Regions from separate parts of the Gordonia aurantiaca genome, predicted to be linked through region 2. Evidence: predicted binding sites of a transcription regulator. Region 2 holds the regulator's gene; each other region holds the start of a gene.

Region 1 (7,613 bases), on a different contig from region 2:
GTCTCTGGGTGGGCAACTGGTCGGAGCGCACCATCATCGCGCTGGTGATGCAGACCGCAGACAACTCGCTCGAGTTGTTCTCCCGCCGTGGCCGTTTCGGTCCGATGCTACGGAGCAGGCAGGGCGCCGGCGATCCCCCGCCGACCTGGATCCCGGAGGGCCACGAGGCGGTTCGACGCATCGCCGACGAGATCGACGGTGATCCGGGCGGTTCGTTCGTCGACTGGCTGAACATCCCGATGACCGCTCACTTCCTCGGTGGCTGTTCGATCGGCAACTCCGCAGAGGACGGGGTGATCGACCCGTACCACCGCGTGTTCAACCACCCGGGACTGCACGTCGTCGACGGATCGGCGGTGTCGGCGAACCTGGGCGTGAACCCGTCGCTGACGATCACCGCCCAAGCCGAGCGCGCGATGGCGATGTGGCCGAACGCCGGTGAGGCCGATCCGCGTCCGGCGCTCGGCGAGCCGTACCGCCCGGTCGCCCCGGTTCCGCCGGTGCGCCCGACGGTCCCCGACCACGCACCGGCCGCGCTGCGGTTGCCGATCGAGCCGATCTCGAACGCCGGCTAGGGATTTCGTAGAAAACAACGGGACATGGCGTCCGCATCTTCTACGTCTTGCCGGCCTACCACACCCCCGGCGGCCTCAATTGGATACTGATGCGCGCACCCGCCGCGCGCACCTTCGGGACCGCGTGCTCCCAGGTGCGCTGGCAGCTGCCGCCCATCACCAGCAGGTCACCGGACGACAGGGTGAACTTCAGCGATCTCCCGCCGCCCCGTGGTCGCAGCAGCAGCGGCCGCGGGGCGCCGAGGGAGATGATCGCGACCATGGTGTCGTGGGTGGCCGACCGACCGATGCGGTCCCCGTGCCAGGCCACCGAGTCGTTGCCGTCGCGATAGAGGCTGATCCCCGCGGTCGCGAAGCCCTCGGGCAGCTCCGCTTGGTAGTGCGCGCTCAACGCCGACCTCATCTCGGTGATCAGCGTGTCCGGGAGCCGGTCGTCGGCCTGGTAGATCGACACCAGCCGCGGCACGTCGACGACCCGGTCGTACATCTGCCGCCGCTCGGCCCGCCACGGCACTGTCTTCCGTAGCCGTTCGAACAACTCGTCGGACCCGCTGATCCACCCGGGACACAGGTCCACCCACGCGCCGTCGGTGAGCGGACGACGCGTCATCGTGGCCAGGTCACCGAGTGTCGGCTCGACGTCGACCTCGGCGAACAGCGATCCCTGGATACCGATGGACATGCCGCCACCATACACGCTTTGTCGAACACACTTTCGAGCAATTCGGAGGGCGGCCGACGCTGTGTGCCGTGCCCGTTAGGATGGCTGACCATGCACCCTGTCGTCGTGGCGCGCCCCGCGCCGGCATCCGCGCGTGACGCCGTGCGGCCCGCCGACGACCCGACGATCCGGGCCGCACGATGACCGAATCCGACCGTCAGACACGCATCAAAGAGGGCCGTCCCGACATCCTGACGTGGTGTCTCGTCGTGCCGTTGATGATCATCCCGATGCGGGAGATCGTCAACGGCAGTACCGACGTGATGATCTGGATCCCGGTGATCGCCGCCGGCGCGGCCGCGATCATCCAGGTGGCGCTGGTGATCCGACGCCGCCGCGACAGCGACGCGAATCCGGACTGACCAGGGCTACTCCCCGCCCAGGTGTCCGCTCAACCGACGGTGCCGCTGTGCGCTCACGTCGTCGAGCCCGACGATCGTCACCTGTTTGCCCCTCGCCTCGTATTTGGTGGTGATGGCGTCGAGCGTCGCGACCGACGACGCGTCCCAGATGTGCGAGTCGCCCAGGTCGATGACGACGCGCGGTTCGTCGACGGTGTAGTCGAACTGGTAGACGAGGTCGTTGCTCGACGCAAAGAACAGCTCACCGGTCACCTTGTAGACACGGATGCCGGGCTCGCCGGGCACCTCGACCACCCCGGTCAGGTGCGCCACCCGCCGCGCGAACAGCACCGACGCGGTCAGCACGCCGACGACGACGCCGTAGGCCAGATTCGACGTCGCCACGGTCACCGCGACCGTCACCAGCATCACCGCGGTCTCCGACTTCGGCATGCGGCGCAATGTCTTCGGGGCGATCGAATGCCAGTCGAAGGTCCCGACCGACACCATGATCATCACCGCGACCAGCGCGGCCATCGGGATCTTCGCGACCAGATCCCCGAGCCCCACGCAGAGCACCAGCAACAGCGCGCCGGCGAGGAACGTCGAGATCCGCGTGCGCGCACGCGATTGATTGACGTTGATCATCGTCTGTCCGATCATCGCGCAACCGCCCATGCCACCGAACAGGCCGGTGACGACGTTGGCGACTCCCTGCCCGACGGCTTCCCGGGACTTGTCGGAGTGGGTGTCGGTGATGTCGTCGACGAGTTTCGCGGTCATCAGCGACTCCATCAACCCGACGAGTGCGAGGCCCAGCGCATAGGGTGCGATGACGGTCAAGGTGTCCCACGTGAACGGCACGTCGGGGATCATCAGCGACGGCAGGCTGTCCGGGAGTTCGCCCTCGTCACCGACGTTCGGGACATCGAGGCTCGCGGCCAGGGTGACCGCGGTGAGCGCGACGATCGCCACCAGCGGCGCCGGCACGGCGGTGGTCAGCCGCGGGAACAGCACGATGACGGCGATCGCGGCGGCCACCATCGGGTACACCAGCCACGGCACCCCGATCAGGTGCGGTACCTGCGCCCAGAAGATGAGGATCGCCAGGGCGTTGACGAAGCCGACCATCACGCTGCGCGGGATGAACCGCATCAGCTTCGCGACACCGAGCGCGCCGAGCAGGATCTGGACGAGCCCGCCGAGCAGCACCGCCGCGATGAGGTACTGCAGCCCATGGCTTTCCACGAGCGGCGCCACCACCAGCGCGACGGCGCCGGTGGCCGCGGAGATCATCGCGGGCCGGCCGCCGACGATCGCGATCGTCACCGCCATCGTGAAGGATGCGAACAGGCCGACCCGTGGGTCGACGCCGGCGATGATCGAGAACGAGATCGCCTCCGGGATCAGCGCGAGCGCGACGACGAGGCCCGCGAGGACCTCGGTGCGCAGGCGGTCCGGCGAGCGGAGGGTGAGCAGGACGGACTGGCGGTCGGCAGGCGACACCGCGTCGGTGGTCGCCGTGGTTCTGGCCGTGGCTTTCCCCACCGGGCGCTCCTAGAGGATCGGGGTCGTGAACCTGCGGAACTCTACCCGTGGAGGGCCGTCGTCCCCACCTCGCCCACCTGTGGATCAGGGCGACTCCGAGCAGGTCAGCTCGGTTCTGCTCTCGGCACGGGGTGGTCGATCTCACCAGCCGCGCGTCACGCTATGACCTGGCCCACAGTCGAATTCGACCCCTTTTGCTTTAATCAATTCGTTATCGAACGTGATGAGGGGGAACTCGATGATGCGCACCGGTCTCGTCGGTCTGTTGGCTGCTGCCGCCCTGCTGCTCCCGATCGCACCGGCGACCGCCGATCCTGCCGGCGATCTGTTCGGCAGCGCGAGCGGAAGCCTCGATTCGGGCAGCGCGGCGCTCGGCTCGTCCGGTGACAAGGTCACCCACTACGGCAAGTTGGGCCGCAAGGACGCCCCGAACGGCGTCCGCTCCATCAACGTCTGGGTGTACAACCCGAAGAACGCGCGCGAGATCGCGCCGGGCACCTTCCCGAAGAACTCGCGCCTGGGCGTGCGCTGGAACTCGATCATCGAGGCCGGCCCCATCGTCGACGGCGACGAGTGCCGCATGGAGATCCGGCTGTCGGGGCCGAAGGTGCCCAAGGAGGCCGAGCTGTTCAAGACCCGCGACTGCACGGCGGTGAAGTCGTACTCCTTCAAGGGCGCCGGCGATTTCACGATCCGCGTCACCGACACCATCTCCGGGGCGTCGAACAGCATCGCATTCTCGGTGCAGTGACACCAGACGCGGTCTCCGGCGCCCGAAACCGCCACCGAAGTCCGCGTTCTCCCAGGAGCTATCCCGCGGACGCCACGTCGAACGTCACCCCGGTCAGCTTTTCCGACTCCGCCCACAGACGGGCCCGAAACGCCTCGTCGTTCGCGATCTTCTTGTAGCCGCTGCGCCCCGGCGCCCCCTTGAGCCCGAAGAACTGTGTCGGCCCGTAGAACGTGCCGGACCCCAGTCCGGGCATGGTCGCCGCATACAGCTGCGGCCAGGCGCCCGCGGCCGCGGACTGCACCATCGGGGACTTGTTGGCGAGCTTCATCAGGAAGTCCATGACGGTCTCCGTGCGACCCTGCAATTCCGTTGCGGCATAACCGGGATGAGCGACGAACGACTGCTTCGACGACCCGGCCTCGCGCAGCCGCCTGGCCAGCTCGAGCCCGAACATGAGGTTGGCGAGCTTGGAGTCGCCGTAGGCCTGCCAACGGCGGTAGCGGCGCTTCTCCCAGTTGAGGTCGTCGAGTTGCAGGTTGCCGATCTGGTGCACCCCCGACGACACGGTCACCACCCGGTCGGTGATCTTGGGCAGCAGCAGGGCGGTGAGTGCGAAGTGGCCGAGATGGTTGGTGCCGATCTGCATCTCGAATCCGTCTGCGGTGCGTTGCAGGGGCACCGCCATGAGCCCGGCGTTGTTGACGAGAACATCGGCGCCGGTGACGGATTCGGCGAACGTCCGCACCGAGGAGAGGTCGGCGAGGTCTAGTTTCGCAACGGTCGCCCGGGGGCCCAACGTCTTGGCGACGGCATCGGCCTTCGCGGTGTTGCGGCAGGCGAGGATGACGTCGGCGCCCGCCCCGACGAGTGCCTTGGCCGTCTCGGCGCCGAGTCCGCTGTTGGCGCCGGTCACCACGAAGGTGCGTCCCGTCTGATCGGGAATGTTCGCTGACGTCCAACCCATCACAGCCCCCTGGCCACGGATCCTCGAGGCCGCACCCGGTGCCGCGGCCCTCGTGGTCCCACGGTATTGACGCCCGCAGACGACGTCAACGATTCGTCTCAGGTACTGGTTTCGACACGGTCCCCGACCTGCAGATCCGAGTCGGGTGAACGGGTCACCCGCCGAACAACCCCAACCGCAGTGGGTTCACCCCGACGATCCGGCGCGCCGGGCGCAGCAGCTCGGCGATCAGCTTGCCCGACGACCCGAGTCGTTCGACGAGGTCGCGGGGCGCGTAGAACTCGGTCGGCGCCGACCGTCCGCGCACCACGCGGCTGCCCAGCAACTCCCACTCGTCGGCTTCCTCGCCGGCGGCAGCGATCGCCGCGCCGCTCGCGAGGGCGGGCACGCGCCCCGTCTTGGCCATGTCCGACAGCCGCGAGGACTCGTTCACCGGGTCGCCGATGACGGTGTATTCGTAGCGACGCTCGTGGCCGATGTTGCCGGCGAACACCTCGCCGTAGGAGACGCCGATTCCCCAGCGGATGTCCAGGCTCTTGGCGAGGCGGTCGGCGAGATCGCGCGCGGCGGCGAGCGCCTGCCCGGCCGGGTCGTCGATCTCGACCGGCACCCCGAACACCGCGAGCGCGGCATCACCCTCGAACTTGTTGACGAACCCGGAATGCCGGTCGACGACGTCGAAGACGATGGAGAAGAACGCGTTGAGCAGTGCCGCGACGTCGTCGGGGCTGCGGTTCTGGGAAAGTCTCGTCGAGCCGACGATGTCGACGAACAGCACCCCGACCTCGGTGTTGGCGCCGCGCATGCCGACGCCGTCGGAAATGGCGAGATCAGCGACGGTGTCCCCGACGTGGCGGGCGAAGATCTCCCGCATCCGCTCGCGTTCCGCGAGTCCCTTCACCATCTCGTTGAAGCCATGTTGCAGCACCCCGAGCTCCGACGAGTCGTAGACCGGGACGCGAGCGTTGAGGTCGCCGTGCTCCACGCGGTGCACGGCGCGGTGCATCTCGGTGAGCGGATCGGCTATGGCCTGCCCGACCAGGTAGATGACGCGGGCGCCGGCGGCGAGGCCGACGATGGTGAGCACGACGGTGGTCCAGTCGACCGCCCCTGCGACATCGGGCAGCAGGCCCGTGAACCGGCCGGCGTTGACGGTGATCAGACCGATCATCGGCACCGCCGAGCTGACCGCCCACACCGCCATCAGCCGGATGCGCACACCGTGCATCACATGGGTGGCGGGGAAGTCCTCGAGCACGACGATGGCCAACGGACGAGCGGCTCGCTCGACGAACAGATATGTCAGGCAGGCGCTCGACATGCCGGCCAACGTGAACGCCACCGCCACGCCCGCGACGGTGGCGAGGGTGAGGTCGTCGGCGAAGAGGACGTAGAACAGCCCGGCCGCCACCCACGCCGCGACGGTGACCAGCAACTGCATGCCCGGGATGCGCTGGACGGAGCGTCGGCGGGCGTGGTCGGCGGGTTCGCCGCTGACGAACCATTTGAGCTGCGGCCGGAACACCAGCACCCCGAGGGCGACGTTGACGACGATGCCGGTGAGGATCGCCCCGACCACCGCAGGGAAGTTGGGGGCGCCGAGCGTCTCGTCGAAGGTGAGCTGCCCACCGTTGAATGACAGCTGGACCAGCAGAAACGTCTCGAGACCGATGAGCGCGTTGCTCAACACCACCCCGGACACGGCGGTGGCAGTGGCGTGCCGCGCGATCCGCGCCCGCATCTCCGGGCCGACCCGGGCCCAGCCGCGCGGGCTCGGCACCGTCGGGAGGCCCCACAGCAGCCCGGAGGTGCGGCGGCGCAGCCGTGTCCACAACACGCCACCATGACCGTGGCGCCTGCGTTTCATGGGTCTCTCCTGCCTGCGGGCGATATACAGCAGGGTACCGAAGCCTCTGTTACCGAGGGCACAACGAAGGTCCCCTTGTGAGAGGGGATCGAGGCCCGAATGGAACATGTCTCCTGGCCGCTGCCCCGGAGAGTTCAGCGACCCAGGGGTTGCGTCACCACGGGCTGAGGGTCTTCACCAAGAAGGCGACCCCGGAAATCGCAGCGGCGGCCACGGCCCCACCAACGATCGCCGCCGCGGCCACAGGTGCCCCGGCAGTCAGACCGAGACCGATGCCCACCACGCCCAGGTACGAGGCGACGCCCAGGAAACCCGCTGCGATGTTCAGCGTCCCGCTGATCACCCGGCCACTCCCTAGGTCCTGAAAGCCTTCGCCGGTCTGGTTGACGCTTGTCACGAGGCCGAAGACTGCGACTGCACGGCTGGCCACGGCTCGCACGCCTGAACGCCATCCGTCATCGGCGATCACCGTCAGCGCCGTGTTCGCATAGCTGACGATCTGTGCGAACACTCCGGTCTGCGGATTGAGGAAGCGATCCGCGAGGGCGGAAAGGCTGGTCGGGGGGCCAACTCCCGGACCCTGCGGGTCTGAGGGGTTTCCATAGGGAGGGTCGTCGGGCCAGCCGGGAGTGTCGCCCGGCACACCGGTCCCGGCTTCGCCGACTGTGATTCGCGTGGCTAGAACGTGGTAGGTCCAGATCTCGCCAGAACCATCTACGTCGAACCGCTGCGAGGTCTCCACAACGATCGACTTCTCTTCGGCAGGCCGCACGACGGTGACATTGGCACTGGTGAAGGGCTCGGTGGGCTTGGAGATCGCGACCGACTCACCGGGCTGCAGGATCTGGGACCACAGTTCCGGGC
Region 2 (7,613 bases):
GAAGCGGCCGCGATCCTTCACCCCGATGTCGGTGGCGAAGATGATCGCGTCCGCGGCGTCGATCTGCGCCGGGTCGAACGGCGTGGTCGCCGACGATCCCTGCGTCTCGACAGCGAGTTCGACGCCCGCGCGCTCGGCCGCGTACTTGAGCGCGTCGGCCGCCATGTAGGTGTGCGCGATCCCGGTGGGACATGCGGTGATCGCGAGGAGGCGCGGCCTGGTGGCCTCCTCGGGCGCCGCGGCGGACACCGTCGGCGTGGGAGACTCCTCCGGAGCCCTCGCGGGGGTCTTCTCCGGGGTCTTCTGCAGGGCCTCGTCGGGCGCCTTGTCCGGGGTGGTCTTCTTCGACGCGCCGGGATCGGTCGCCTCGGTCACCAGCTCGATGACCCGTTCGGCCGTCTCCGCCTCCCGCAGTGCTGCGACGAACTCCGGCCGCACCAGCGCACGGGCCAGCGAACTCAGCAGCTTCATGTGCTCGGCGGCGCCGCCCTCGGGTGCCGCGATGAGGAAGACGAGATCGGCGGGGCCGTCGGGGGCGCCGAAGTCGACCTTCCGGGACAGCCTCGCCATCGCGAGACCCGCCGCTGTCACCGACGCGGTGCGCGCATGCGGGATCGCGATGCCGCCGGGAAGCCCGGTGGCGGACTTGGCCTCCCGCTCGAGCGCCGCGCGGGCCAGGTCGGCAGGGTCGGTCGTCCGCCCGGCCGCGCCGAGCGCATCGCTGAGGGCGGTGATGACGGCGGCGGGATCGGCGCCGGCGTCGACGTCGAGACTCACCGTCTGCGCGGTGATGATTCGCTCGGTCATGACATGTCCTTCGCGGGGGATGGGGTGGGGCTGCAGAACTCGGTCACGGTGACCCCGGCCGGGTTCAGCTGGTCGGGCGTCGGGGATGCGGTGCCGGCGAGTGCGGCGGCCGCCGACCCGTAGGCGACGGCGTGACGCAGGCAGTCGGGCGCCGGCGCTCCGGATGATTGTGCGATGAGGTATCCGGCGAGCGAGGAGTCCCCGGCACCGACCGTGCTGCGCGGCGTGACCGGCGGCGGGGTGGCGATCCAGGTGCCGGCCCGGGTGACCAGTACGGCGCCACGGGCGCCGAGGGTGGCCAGGACGTTCCCGCCGATCTGCTCGACCAGTGTCGACGCGGCATCCACCACGGGCCCGAGATCATTGCGCGACAACGCCGCTCGGAACACGGCCGGATCGGTGCCGGTGAGCTCGGCGAGTTCGTCCTCGTTCGGCTTGATCAGGTCGAGTCGGCCGGCGGCCGCGGCGCGCAACGGTTCGCCGGAGGTGTCGACGGCGACGCGGCACCCTGCGGTCATCAGCGCGTCGGCGATGCGGCGATACCAGTCGTGCGGCACGCCCGGTGGCAGTGAACCGCAGAGGGTGACCCAGGCCGCGCCCTCGGCGTGGGTTCGGATCAGCGTGGTGAGCTCGTCGAGCTGTTCCGGCGTGAGCGGTACACCGGGGGCGTTCACCTTGGTGGTCGTGCCGTCGGACTCGGCGATGGTGACGTTCGAACGCACCTCGTCGTCGACGGAAACCGCGTCGTATGGGAGCCCGAGGTCGTCGAGGGCGGCGAGCAGCGGGTCGCCGGGACGCGCGGGGAGTAGCGCACGGGTCGCCAGCCCCGCCGTCGCGACGGTGCGGGACACATTGACTCCCTTGCCGCCCGGCTGCGCCCGGACGACTCCCGCGCGCTGGACCTCGCCGCGACGCAGGGGCCCGCCGAGCTCGAGAGTGCGGTCGAGGCTCGGATTGGCGGTGACGGTCAGGATCACGCGATCACGACCTCGACGCCGCGTGCGGACAGCGCGGCCGAGAACTGCGGGTCGATCCCGGAATCTGTGACGAGGACGTCGATGTCGTCGACGGTCGCGAACCCGGAGAGCTCCTCGCGGCCCATCTTCGAGCTGTCGGCGAGCACGATGACCCGCTGTGCCGCGGCGACCATCGCGGACTTCACCGCCGCCTCGTCGGGGTCCGGAGTGGATAGTCCGTGCGCTTCGGTGAGGCCGTTGGTGCCGACGAACGCGGTGGTGATCCGCATCCGGGACAGTGCGGCCACGGTCTGCGCGCCCACGGTCGCCTGGGTCAGGCCGCGCACGCGGCCCCCGAGTGCGTGCAGGCCGTCGACGTGGCGGGCGGCGAGCAGGCCGGCGATGGGCAGGCTGTTGGTGATGAGGGTCAGTGTGCGATCGCGGGGCAGTGCCTCGGCCGCGCGATAGGTCGTGGTGCCGGCGTCGAACAGGACCGATCCGCCGTCGGGTGGGAGAAAGGACATCGCGGCACGACCGATCGCGGCCTTCTCCTCGGTCTGGGCGGTCTCCCGCTCGGCGACGCCGAGTTCTGCGACGACACGCATCACCTCGGGGCGGACGGCCCCGCCGTGCACGCGCTGCACGTGTCCCGCCTTCTCGAGAACCGCGAGGTCGCGACGAACGGTCTCGCTGGTCACATCGAACTTCGCGGCGAGCTCGGCCACCGATGCCCGGCCCGCGACGCGAACCTCGTCGGCGATGGCCTGTTGTCTCTCCTCGGCGTACACGCTGCTCCGATCTGATGTGGGATCGTGTTGGTTTCGGTGTTGATGTGATTCTGTTTACGCTTGTTTGTGTTGACAAGTCAAGGCGTTTTTGTAAGCGTGGTCACATGACGCAGACGCTGACAGGCACCCCGGTCGTCGGTGGCGTGGCCTACGGCCCCGCGCTCTGGCCGGGGGTGCGGCCCGATCACTCCGCCGAGGCGCTCGGTTCGACCAGCGAGGTGCCGGAGGATCGTCGAGCGGACGAGGTCAAACGGTTCGCCCGCGCCGCAGCTGTCGTGGCCGCACGCCTGCGTGACCGGGCGTCACAGAACACCGGCGCGGCCGCCGAGGTGCTCGCCGCGACGGCAGCGCTCGCAGAGGACCGCGGCTGGGTCGGTGCGGCGACGAAGCTCGTCGAGAAGGGGGTGAGCGCACCGGCGGCGGCCGCGGCCGCAACCGAACAGTTCGCCGCGGTGTTCAGCAGGATGGGCGGCCTGATGGCCGAACGCGTCACCGACCTCAACGACGTCCGCGACCGCGTCGTCGCCGAACTTCTCGGCCTGCCGGAGCCCGGCGTCCCGACGCCGGACGTCCCGTCGGTGCTGCTCGCCGATGATCTCGCGCCCGCCGACACCGCGGGTCTCGACCCCGCCACGACCATCGCGCTGGTGACCCGTCTCGGCGGCCCCACCAGTCACACCGCGATCATCGCGCGCCAGCTCGGGATCCCGTGTGTCGTCGCCGTGCCCGGACTCGGCGCGATCGACGTGGGCACACCGGTTCTCGTCGACGGGACCGCGGGAGAGGTCGTCGTCGCCCCCGACGCCGCGGAGGCGCAGGAGAGGGTCACGGCACATCGACGTCGCGCCGCGCGGATCGCGGGCTGGACCGGACCCGGCCGCACCGCCGACGGCGTCGAGGTCGCCGTCCTGGCCAACGTCGCAGACGGCGCGTCGGCCCGCGCCGCGACGGCGCATCCCGTCGAAGGGGTGGGCCTGTTCCGCACCGAACTAGCCTTTCTCGGACGCGCCGACGAGCCGTCGGTCGACGACCAGGCCGCCATCTACCGCGAGGTCTTCGACGCGTTCGCCGGCCGGAAGGTGGTCGTGCGCACCCTCGACGCAGGCTCGGACAAGCCGCTGCGGTTCGTCGACCACCCGGACGAGGCCAACCCGGCCCTCGGTGTGCGCGGTGATCGGATCGCGTTGGCGCACCCGGAGATCCGTGAACGCCAGCTCGACGCGATAGCACAGGCGGCGCGGGAGACCGGGAGCCGGCCGTGGGTGATGGCGCCGATGATCGCCTCGCCGGCCGAGGCCGCGGCCTTCGCGGCGCGGGTACGCGCGCGCGACCTCGTCGCCGGGGTCATGGTCGAGGTGCCCGCCGCGGCGATCCTCGCGCCCGCGATCCTCGCCGAGGTCGACTTCGTGTCGATCGGCACCAATGACCTCACGCAGTACACGATGGCCGCCGACCGGATGTCGGCCGACCTCTCCGCCCTCACCGACCCGTGGCAACCCGCGGTACTGCACCTCGTCGCGGCGGTCGCGAAAGCCGGTCGCGCCCTGGGTAAACCGGTGGGCGTCTGCGGCGAGGCGGCGGCCGACCCGGCTCTGGCGTGCGTCCTGGTGGGTCTCGGCGTCACCTCGCTGTCGAGTGCCCCGGCCGCGTCCGCGGCCGTCGGCGCCGCACTCGGCGAGGTCACTCTCACCGCATGTGAGAACGCGGCGGCCGCTGCGCTGGCCACCACCGATCCGGCTGCGGCCCGCGCGGCGGCCGCCGCGGTGCTCGGAAGTGAACCCGAGGGTGTCAGATCCGCCGGATGACGGTGACGACCTTGCCCAGGATGACGGCGTCGTCACCGGGGATCGGGTCGAACAACTCGTTGTGCGGCATCAGCCACACATGACCCTTCTGGCGCTTGAACGTCTTGACCGTGGCCTCGCCGTCGATCATCGCGGCCACGATGTCGCCGTTGTCGGCCACGTTCTGCTGACGGACCACGACCCAGTCGCCATCGCAGATCGCCGCGTCGATCATCGACTCGCCGACGACCTTCAGCAGGAACAGCGAGCCCTCGCCGACGAGCTCACGGGGGAGTGGGAACACGTCCTCGACGGCCTCCTCGGCGAGGATCGGGCCGCCGGCGGCGATCCGGCCGAGGACCGGCACGAAGGTGGGCTCGGGGAGCGGCTCGCCGGTCGGCGACGTCGGCGTCGGCGGCTCGTTCGGGGCGATGTTCACCGCGCGCGGGCGGTTGGCGTCGCGCTTGAGGAGCCCCTTGCGCTCGAGGGTGCGCAGCTGATGCGCCACCGACGAGGTGGACGTGAGGCCGACCGCGTCGCCGATCTCCCGGATGCTCGGTGGGTAGCCACGCTCGCGCACCGACTTGCGGATCACCTCGAGCACACCCCGCTGCCGCGGCGTGAGGGAGGCCTCTGCCGCCGCGATGTCCTCGGGGCGGACGGGGTCGTCGGCGCCCCGCGGTGGAGTGCGCTTTCCGCCGTCGTCGCTCATGGTCGGGTTCCTCTCGATTCCGAACGTGCTGGTAGATGGCTTGACCGAGGTCGAGCGTAGCCCACGAAACCGACAGCATCAAACATTTGTTCGACGTGTCGCGAGACATTGTCGGGGGCGCGTGGTAGAAATCGAACATCAGTTCATCGAACAGATGATCGATGTTCGAACACCGGCGTTCGGGCTCGAACATCGCGTTCGACCGACCAACCGGAGGGCACCATGCGCACCGCGACTCTCATCGACCCGAGGCGTGTCGACCCGAGGCGTGTCGACCCCGTGCGGATCGCTCCTGATCGTCAGTCCGTCCCGCCCCGGCGGGCGAATCCCCATCGCCGTCCGGGCGACAACCGGCCCGTCGACAACCGTCCGCTGCCTGAGTCGGCGGCGTACGGCCCGCGGATCTCCTCGACCCGCTGCGCGTCGCCGGTCGGCACCCGCGGTCGGGGGCCCCTCGCCGCGCCCCGCGTCGAGGTCGCCCCGGCATCCACGATCCGGCGTCGCCGCCGCACCGCGGCGGCGATCCTCGCCGGCGTGGGCCTTGCCCTTTCGGTGTGGGTCCTGTCGGTCGTCGGCCAGAACTACGCCGCCTCGGTCACCCCGCCGACGGTGGGCACCGAGGTCGTCCACGTCCGCTCGGGTGACTCGCTGAACACCATCGCCGCCCGCGTCGCGCCCGACCTGCCCCGCGAGGCCGTCGTCGAGGACATCGTCCGACTGAACGACCTGCCGTCGACTGGTCTGCGGGTCGGTCAGCCACTCCTGGCCCCCAGGTACTCATAGGCCCGGCGGTATCCTCGATGTCACTGGGATCGGCCGAGACACGGCCCGGCGCGGCGACCGTCCGTGCGGAGAGATCCCGCGACCCGCGTGAGGATACGATGCGCTGCCCCTTCTGCAAGAACGACGACACCAAGGTCATCGACTCACGTGTCGCTGACGAGGGACAGGCCATTCGCCGGCGTCGCTCCTGCGTCGCATGCGGTCGCCGCTTCTCGACCGTGGAGAGCGCGGTGCTCGCCGTCGTCAAGCGCAACGGCGTCACCGAGCCGTTCAGCCGCGAGAAGGTCATGCGCGGAGTGCGGCGCGCCTGCCAGGGACGCGACGTCGCCGAGGACGCACTGGCACAACTCGCGCAGCAGGTCGAGGACACGGTCCGTGCCAGCGGTTCGGCCGAGATCCCCAGCAACGAGGTCGGCCTCGCGATCCTCGGTCCCCTCCGCGATCTCGACGAGGTCGCCTACCTTCGCTTCGCCTCGGTGTACCGGTCCTTCGACTCGATCGAGGACTTCCAGCGCGAGATCGACGAGCTGCGCGCGGCCAAGGCGGTCGGCGAGGCCGCCAGGGAATCAGCCGAGTCGGTCCAGAGTTCGTAGGACCCGCTTCTCCGACACCGGGTAGGCGGTGCCGAGTCGCTCGGCGAACAATCCCACCCGGAGCTCCTCCACGAGCCACTGGGCCTCCTCGTTGACGAGGTCCCGACGATGCTCGGGGACCTGCGCGAGCCGCTGCGCCCAGCGTTCGGTGACGCGGTCCACCACGGCCACACCCGCCTGATCACGCGCCGCGGCCGCCGGCAGCGCCTCGAGACGCGCCTGCGCCGCCGCCAGATAGCGCGGCACGTGCTGCAGATGCCTGCGCGGGGTGGCGACCACAAACCCGTCGAACACCAGATTGTCGAGTTGTTCGGCGACGTCGTCGGCCGCGACCGAACCGGCATGCCGGTCGATCGCCGCCCGCACTGGCGCGACATGACGCAGGATCTCCACCGCCAGATCGAAATATGCGGGCGCCGCCTCGGCGATGCGGGGTCGGACACGCTCGGCGAGCGCCCGGAATGCCTCCGGTGAACGGACTCCGGTGATCGTGGCGGCATCGAGCTCCTCGACGGTGTCCCGGATCGAGCGTCGCGTGCAATCGGCGAGCAGCGCGTCGAGGTCGGGATACGGGCTCTGGCTGAGCGCGAGCCGGTCGGTGGCCGCCAGCGACCCGGCGATACGGCGCTGCAACGGCGGGACGGCGAGGTCGAGCAGCGCGACGATTCCCCTGCGCAGCAACCGCTCCCGCGTCTGCTCGGATGCGGCATCCACCACGACGACACCGCGGGAACGGCCGGTGTCGTCGGTGACGGCGTCGATGGCCGGGTACCGGGTGAGTTTCTGCCCGGCGACGTCGACGGTCCGCGCCACCGGCAACGTGCCGATGCCGTCGGCGGTCCATTCGCGGTAGAGCGTCTTCTTCACCGTCTTGGGGGCGGCGGACCTGGTCGAGCGTTGCAGTTCGGCGAGCGAATCGGACCGGGCGACGATGGTCCCGCGGGCGTCGACGACGGCGAAATGCATGCGCAGATGGGTCGGGATGCGGTCGGTGTCGAAATCGGCCGGGGTGACCGCCATCCCGGTGATCGCCGACAGCTCGCGCGCCAGCCCGACGACGAGTGGTTCGCTGCGCGGCGTGAGGCGGCCGAGCGCGAGGTCGGCGAACTGCTGCGCCGGCGACATCGACTTGCGCAGCCGCTTGGGCAGCGATTTCACCAGTGCCGTCGCCAGCTCCGACCGCATGCCGG
Region 3 (7,613 bases), on a different contig from region 2:
GGCGCGGCGCCGCGAAGACCCCGGATTCGCCGATCGTGCGCCTGCGGCTGGAACCGGTGGAGGTCGTCGACGCCGGCGCCCTGCAGCATCAGCTCTCCGACGGCAGCGGCCGGGCCGACGACCCGGACACCGAGGAACGCGCCCGGCGCTCCCTGGTCCGGATCCAGGGGTTGCTCGGCGGCGACGCGGTCCGCATCCCGGTGCTCAGCGGCGGTCGCGGTCCCGCGGAACGGATCACCCTGGTCCCCCTCGGCGACGAGCCGACCCCGCTACGGGACCCGTCGGCGCCGTGGCCGGGGAGCCTGCCGCAGCCCACCCCGACGGTGCTGGTGCAGACGGCGGTTCGCGTGCTCGACGCCCTCGGCCATCCGGTGCGGGTCACCGAGCGCGGCGCGTTCACCGCCGAACCGGTGACCGTCTGCCTGCCGGACTCCCGGAAACCCGGCTGGGGCCTGTGCTGGTGGGCCGGACCCTGGCCGGTCGATCTCGACGGTCCGTCGGCGGGACGCGGCGAACTGGTCGCGCGGGCACAGGTCCTGCTCGACGACTCACGGGCGCTGCTGCTGTGTTACCGCGGCGGGGAGTGGAACGTCGAGGGGGTGTACGAGTGACACGACCGAGCGCGACGGCCTCAGCTGTTGCGGCCCCGAGCGATCACCGGCCAGCGGGTGTCCTCGCCGTCGATCGCCACCAGTTCGTCGACGAGATTGACCGCGTTGCACACATGATTCGGCACCACGCGCACGAGGCTGCCCAGCCGGGGGATGTCGTCACCCGGGGTCCGGTCCGGGAAATCCACCACCGCATGGTGTTCCGACAGCTGCACGATGCGGGCGTCGGGATGATCGAGGAGCCGGCCGTATCCGGTCGCCCACGGGGCGCGGTCGGCCCCGAGGATCTTGCTGCCCGCGTCGACCACGATCCGCCGACCGTCGTCGCGTCGGACCACGGTCGCCACCGCGGTGAGTGCGACGTCGTCGAATCCGCAGGAACCGATCTCGATCTGCTGGGCGTCGTTGAACGGGTAGACGCCGGGCCGGATCTCGGTGAGCACGCCCGGGGTCACCTCGTCGAGCAGCCCGACCGTCGGCGTCGAGCCACCGCTGCGCACGAGCGGTTCGAGGCCATGGGCCCGCAGGCTCTCGGCGGCCGCGGCCAGTGCCCGCACCTCGGCGACGGCCGCGGCGCGCCGGGTGTCCCCGACGCCGTACGAGTGGCCCGGGAAGGTGAACACGCCGATCACGTCGAGTCCCGCGGCACTCGCCGCGGCGGCGACCTCGCCGGCTCGTTCCGGCACCACGCCGGTGCGGTGCTGCCCGGAGTCGACCTCGACGAGCACCCGGATCGACGCCGCTCCCACCGACTCCGCGAGATGCCGTGCCCCGTCGACGGAGTCGACGCCGACCCGCAGCGCCACCCGGTCGGCGAGCGCGCGCAGGCGGGCGGCCTTCGTCGGTCCGGTCCACAGCGGGTAGGCGATGAACAGGTCGGTGCAGCAGGTGACGGCGGCGGCGTCGGCGAAGGCCTCGGCCTCGCCGACGGTCGCGACCGTCAGTCCGACCGCGCCGAGATCTCGTTGCCTACGGGCGATCTCGGCACACTTGTGGGTCTTGGCGTGCGGCCGGACGTCGACGCCGATGCGTCGCGCGGCCTCGGCGAGGTTGGTCAGGTTGCGGTCCAGGCGGTCGACGTCGACCTCCAGGTACGGGGTGTCGATCACGCGTCGGGACCACCTGATCGCCGGCGCCCCATCGCTGCGGCCGATTCGCCGAACAGCAGATACTCCTGGTGCAGGATGCGGGTGGTCAGGTCCGGGGTCAGGCGATGACCGAGCTCGGCGATCGTGCCCAGCGTCGAACCGACCCGTTTGGGCCGGTGGATGATCGCATGCAGCACGCGCGCCGCGGCCTTGTCGACGTCCCAGGTGCCGGGTTGATCCCGATACGCCTCGGTCGGCTCGATCATCCGTGTCTTCACCAGCGGCAGGCGCACATTACTGAACGTGACGTGATCGGACACGGTCTCGGTGCCGGTCACGTCGCTGAACGCTTCCAGGGCGGCCTTCGACGCGGCGTACGCGCCGAACCGCGGGCCACGCGACTGCACCGCGATCGAGGTGACGTTCACGATGTGGCCGGACTGCCGCGCGATCATGTGTGGCAACAGGCCCAGGACGAGGTTCACCGCGCCGAAGTAGTTCACCGCCATGACCCGGTGATAGTCGTGGGCGCGTTCCACCGAGTTGACCGTGGCGCGGCGGATGGACCGGCCGGCGTTGTTCACCAGCACGTCCACGTGCCCATGTTCGGCGAGCACCGACTTGACCAGCGCGTTGACCGATTCGGGATCGGTGATGTCGCACTGATGGGCGAACGCGCGGCCGGGTGGGATGCCCTTCTTGCTGGTCGTCGAGTTCAATTCGTCCACCGCGGAATCGAGTTCGTCGGCGGAGCGGGCCACGATGATCACGTTGGCGCCGCGGGCGACGCACATGCGGGCGGTCGCCTTGCCGATACCGCTCGACCCGCCCGTGATGAGGATGTTCTTGCCCACCAGCGGCCCTCGCGGATCGCGGCGCCGGTTGCGGGACCGGTCGAGATGGCGGGCCCAGTAATGCCACAGCCGCGGTGCGTATTCGGCGAAATCGGGCACGCTGATGCCGTGGTCGTGGAGGACGGCGATGGTGTGGTCGGAGGAGAACTCCACCGGCAACGACACCGCGTCGAGCACCGCCGCCGGGATGCCCTGCTGCGCGGCGACCAGGTCCCGTCCCACCTTGGCCACACCCATCCCGGACAGGTTCAGCACCGGTTCGACGATACGGTGCGGTACCGCGTCGAAACCCTTGGGTGCGTTGAACGCCGGGGCGAGCGCGTTGTACATCTCGGTGGTCGTCAGCGACCGGCTGTCACCGAGATGGAACACCAGGCCGCTGCGCTCCGGCTCCACCGCGATCAGCGCCACCATGGCCGCGGCGACGTAGTCGACGGGCACCATGTTGAGCGTGCCGAGGTCGGGCATGGGCAGGCGCAGCGCCCGCGGCAACCGGCCGAGCATCGCCAGGTGCCCGAAGAAGTAGTAGGGCCCGTCGATTTTGTCCATCTCGCCGGTGCGCGAGTCGCCGACCACGATCGACGGCCGGTACACCCGCCATCGCAGCCCCTCGCGTTCGCGCACGACGCGTTCGGCCTCGAACTTCGTGCGGTGATACGCCGTCGGAAAACCCTGTCCGACCTCGAAATCGGCCTCGGTGAAGCGTCCGCGGTGATCGCCGGCCACTGCGATCGACGACACATGGTGCATGAGTGCGTCGCGGGCGATCGCGAAGTCGGCGACCCGCGAGGTGCCGAGCACGTTGGCCGCTCGCTGCGACTCGGCGTCGGCGGCCATGTCGTAGATTGCGGCGAGGTGGACGACGTGGTCGATGTCGGGCAGCCCGGCCGGGTCGATGCCGAGGCCCGGACTGGTCAGGTCGCCGACGACGGGTGTCACGCGCTCACCCGCGCCGAGTTCGTCGAGCATGGCGGTGAAGGCGGACCGCGACGACTCGCGCACGAGGGCGTGGACGGTCGCATCGGGGTCGACGGTCAGAAGACGCTCGATGACACGCCGACCGATGAATCCGCTGCCTCCGGTGATGAAGTAGCTGGTCATGATGATCCCATCGTGATGCGCTGGCGCCAGGTCCCGCTCGATGTCCCCTCCCCCCGAAGGAGATGGAATCTGTCTGGTACTCAGAGTGACACCTAACTCGGGCCATTGCAATGGGTTCAGGTGAGGAATATCCATTCGAACCCATGTTCGATAGACTGTCGGTGTGGGCTGGGATCAGGGGCCTCCGACGTGGTCGGAGATGGAGCGGGTGCTCTCCGGCCGGGCGCCCGACGGTGGTCGGCCGGGGACGGCGTTCGGCCCCGACGACAGCGACCACGCGATGTTTCCGGGCGACGGCAGCGACAGCCCGGCGTGGTCGCGCAAGCGCGGCGCCTACCAGGCCGCCGACATCTCGCGCGGCTCGTCGTCGGTGGCCTACGCCGAACTGCACGCGCACAGCTCCTACAGCTTTCTCGACGGTGCGTCGATGCCGGAGGAGATGGTGGAGGAGGCCCAGCGGCTCGGTCTGGAGGCGCTGGCGATCACCGACCACGACGGTTTCTACGGCATCGTCCGATTCGCCGAGGCGGCAAGGGAATTCGGGATGCCCACCGTCTTCGGCGCGGAGCTGTCGCTGGAACCCGACGTCGCCCGGACCGGATACAACGACCCGCCCGGCGAACACCTGCTGGTCCTCGCCCGCGACGGCGAGGGCTACCGGCGCCTGTCGCGCACCATCGCCGACGCGCACATGGTCGCAGGGGAGAAGGGGGTGCTGCGCTACGACCGCGCCGCCCTCGCCGGGGCCGGTGGCGGACACTGGCTGATCCTCACCGGTTGCCGCAAGGGTGCGGTCCGGCGTGCTCTCGACCGCGGCGGGGTGGCGGCCGCGGAGCGTGCGCTGCGGGAGATGCTCGAGACCTACGGCCGCGACAACGTCGTGTGCGAGCTCACCGCGCAGGGGCTGCCCGACGACGACGAGCGCAACGCGGTGCTCGCCGACCTCGCCGCCCGCGCCGGGGTCCCGACCGTCGCCACCACCGGGGCGCATTTCGCCGGACCCGGGCGGCGTCGGCTCGCGATGGCGATGGCCGCGGTGCGGGCGCGCACCGACATCGAGACCATCGCCGGTTGGATGCCCGGGGTCGCCGGGGCGCACCTGCGCAGCGGCGACGAGATGGCCCGGCTGATGCCCGCGCACCTCGACGCGATCGACAACGCCGTCGACATCGCGTCGGACTGTGCCTTCCGGCTGGGCCTCATCGCACCGGAACTGCCGCCGTTCGACGTCCCGGAGGGGCACACCGAGGCCAGCTGGCTGCGGGAACTGACCATGACCCGCGCCCGTCGCCGCTACGGCACCCCGGCCGAACATCCGCAGGCCTACCGGCAGATCGAACACGAGCTCGCCATCATCGAGGCGCTCTCGTTCCCCGGGTACTTCCTCGTCGTCGCCGACATCGTCGACTTCTGCAAGGCCAACGACATCCTGTGCCAGGGCCGGGGGAGCGCGGCCAACTCCGCGGTCTGCTACGCGCTGGGCATCACCAACGTCGACCCGGTCGCCAACCAGTTGCTGTTCGAGCGGTTCCTCGCCCCCGAGCGCGACGGCCCGCCCGACATCGACGTGGACATCGAATCCGATCGTCGCGAGGAGGCGATCCAGTACGTCTACCGCCGCTACGGACGGGACCGCAGCGCGCAGGTCGCCAACGTCATCACCTACCGCGGCCGCTCGGCCATCCGTGACATGGCGCGGGCGCTCGGATATGCGCCCGGGCAGCAGGACGCCTGGTCCCGCGCACCCGACACCGCACCCGACGACGTCGCCGAACTCGCCGGCGAGATACTCGGCATGCCACGCCATCTGGGCATCCACTCCGGGGGCATGGTGATCTGCGACCGGCCCATCGCGGACGTCTGTCCCACCGAGTGGGCGCGGATGGAGAATCGCAGTGTGCTGCAGTGGGACAAGGACGACTGCGCGGCCATCGGCCTGGTGAAGTTCGACCTCCTCGGGCTCGGCATGCTGTCGGCGTTGCACTATGCGATCGACCTGGTCGCCGAGCACAAGGGCATCGAGGTGGACCTGGCCGCCCTGGACCTCTCCGAGCCGGCGGTCTACGAGATGCTGTGCCGCGCCGACTCCATCGGCGTGTTCCAGGTGGAGTCGCGGGCGCAGATGGCGACCCTGCCGCGGCTGAAACCCCGGTGCTTCTACGACCTGGTCGTCGAGGTCGCGCTGATCCGGCCCGGCCCCATCCAGGGTGGATCGGTGCACCCCTACATCAAGCGGCGCAACGGCCAGGAGCCGCCCACAGTCGAACACCCGTCGATGGCCAAGGCCCTCGAACGCACCCTGGGTGTGCCGCTGTTCCAGGAACAGCTGATGCAGCTGGCCGTCGACGTCGCCGGATTCGACGCCTCGGAGGCCGACCAGTTGCGGCGGGCGATGGGCTCCAAGCGGTCGCCGGAGAAGATGGAGCGGCTGCGCAAGCGGTTCTACGAGGGCATGGAACGGCTGCACGGCATCACCGGGGACACCGCCGACCGGATCTTCGAGAAGATGGCCGCCTTCGCGAACTTCGGCTTCCCGGAGAGCCATTCGCAGAGCTTCGCGTCGCTCGTCTTCTACTCGTCGTGGTTCAAGCTGCACCACCCGGCCGCGTTCTGTGCGGCGTTGCTGAGGGCACAGCCGATGGGTTTCTACTCGCCGCAGACACTGGTCGCCGACGCCCGCCGGCACGGAGTGGCCGTCCACCGGCCCGACATCAACCTCTCCCTGGCCCACGCCACCCTGGAGAACGAGGGCCTCGACGTCCGGCTGGGGCTCGACGAGGTGCGCGGTGTCGGCGAGGACGTGGCGCAGCGCATCGTCGATGCCCGTGCCGACGGTCCGTACACCGACATCACCGACGTCTCCCGGCGCGCCGGGCTGACCGCGAAGGAACTCGAGGGACTCGCCGGGGCGGGCGCCTTCGACTGCTTCGGCCTCAGCCGGCGTCAGGCGTTGTGGGAGGCCGGCGCCGCCGCCACCGTCCGCGACGACCAGCTCGAGCTGCGTCCCGCGACCGCGACGCCCACCCTGCCCGGGCTGTCCGACATCGAACTGGCCGCCACCGACGCCTGGGCCACCGGCATCACCCCGAAGTCGTATCCGACGCAGTTCCTGCGTCCGCGGCTGGACGCGATGGGCGTGGTGCCCGCGGACCGGCTGCTGGAGGTACCCGACGGCGCGCGGGTGCTGGTCGGCGGTGCGGTGACACACCGGCAGCGCCCGGCGACGGCCTCGGGGGTGACCTTCATCAACCTCGAGGACGAGACCGGGATGGTCAACGTGGTGTGCTCGGTCGGTCTGTGGGCGCGGTACCGTGTACTGGCACAGACCGCACCGGCGTTGCTGGTGCGCGGCCGGGTTCAGAATGCCGAGGGGGCAGTCACCGTCGTCGCAGATCGGCTGCAGCGCATGGATCTTCGGGTGGGGACGAGATCCAGGGACTGGCAATAGCCCCACACGTGTCGTGTCCGAGTCGTCAACGAATCGCAGGAGTCATGTCCGAACAGGTCGTGGTCACCGTCAAACCGAAGAGCAGCAAGGGGCCGCTGGTGGAGACCGGCGAGGACGGTGCCATCACCATCTACGTCCGTGAGCCCGCCATCGAGGGACGCGCCAACAAGGCCGTGGCCGAACTGCTCGCCAAGCACCTCGGCGTACCCAAGAGCAAGGTCGCACTGATCGGCGGTGCGACCGCCCGGACCAAGCGGTATCGGGTGGGGTAGCGCTCAGACCGCGCCCGCGAATCCGTTCTGCCGCCAGGCCTCGTAGACCACGATGCTGGCGGAGTTCGCCAGATTGTGGGATCGACGCCCCGCGAGCATCGGGATGCGGAGCTTCTCGGTGATCTCCGGCTCGGCGAGCACCTCGTCGGGCAGCCCCGTCGGTTCGGGACCGAACAGCAACACGTCGCCGGGGCGGTACTCGACGTCGGTGTGAAAGCGCTCGGCATGCGCGGTGAACG

The links. Region 2 encodes LexA, which represses DNA repair genes until DNA is damaged. Its sites were predicted from a motif close to CGAACANNTGTTCG; they were not measured.
Region 1: the regulator LexA is predicted to act here: its motif matches at 1,280-1,293, upstream of ABFT43_RS03885 (alpha-ketoglutarate-dependent dioxygenase AlkB).
Region 3: the regulator LexA is predicted to act here: its motif matches at 3,791-3,804, upstream of ABFT43_RS10365 (error-prone DNA polymerase).

The regions. Positions count from the first base shown of each region.
Region 1 is NZ_JBDUUF010000001.1:846,794-854,406, reverse strand. It holds gene ABFT43_RS03890 (GMC family oxidoreductase) at 1-575, shown strand, start outside; gene ABFT43_RS03885 (alpha-ketoglutarate-dependent dioxygenase AlkB) at 631-1,257, opposite strand; gene ABFT43_RS03880 (hypothetical protein) at 1,437-1,658, shown strand; gene ABFT43_RS03875 (SulP family inorganic anion transporter) at 1,665-3,185, opposite strand; gene ABFT43_RS03870 (hypothetical protein) at 3,424-3,936, shown strand; gene ABFT43_RS03865 (oxidoreductase) at 3,995-4,885, opposite strand; gene ABFT43_RS03860 (adenylate/guanylate cyclase domain-containing protein) at 5,037-6,749, opposite strand; gene ABFT43_RS03855 (ICP22 family protein) at 6,904-7,613, opposite strand, start outside.
Region 2 is NZ_JBDUUF010000005.1:206,107-213,719, reverse strand. It holds gene ABFT43_RS12260 (PTS fructose transporter subunit IIABC) at 1-807, opposite strand, end outside; gene pfkB (1-phosphofructokinase) at 804-1,784, opposite strand; gene ABFT43_RS12250 (DeoR/GlpR family DNA-binding transcription regulator) at 1,781-2,551, opposite strand; gene ABFT43_RS12245 (putative PEP-binding protein) at 2,656-4,356, shown strand; gene lexA (transcriptional repressor LexA) at 4,340-5,047, opposite strand; gene ABFT43_RS12235 (LysM peptidoglycan-binding domain-containing protein) at 5,270-5,830, shown strand; gene nrdR (transcriptional regulator NrdR) at 5,929-6,423, shown strand; gene hrpA (ATP-dependent RNA helicase HrpA) at 6,397-7,613, opposite strand, start outside.
Region 3 is NZ_JBDUUF010000004.1:193,353-200,965, reverse strand. It holds gene ABFT43_RS10380 (DNA polymerase Y family protein) at 1-611, shown strand, start outside; gene ABFT43_RS10375 (alanine racemase) at 632-1,720, opposite strand; gene ABFT43_RS10370 (SDR family oxidoreductase) at 1,717-3,654, opposite strand; gene ABFT43_RS10365 (error-prone DNA polymerase) at 3,818-7,102, shown strand; gene ABFT43_RS10360 (DUF167 domain-containing protein) at 7,147-7,374, shown strand; gene ABFT43_RS10355 (tRNA (cytidine(34)-2'-O)-methyltransferase) at 7,378-7,613, opposite strand, start outside.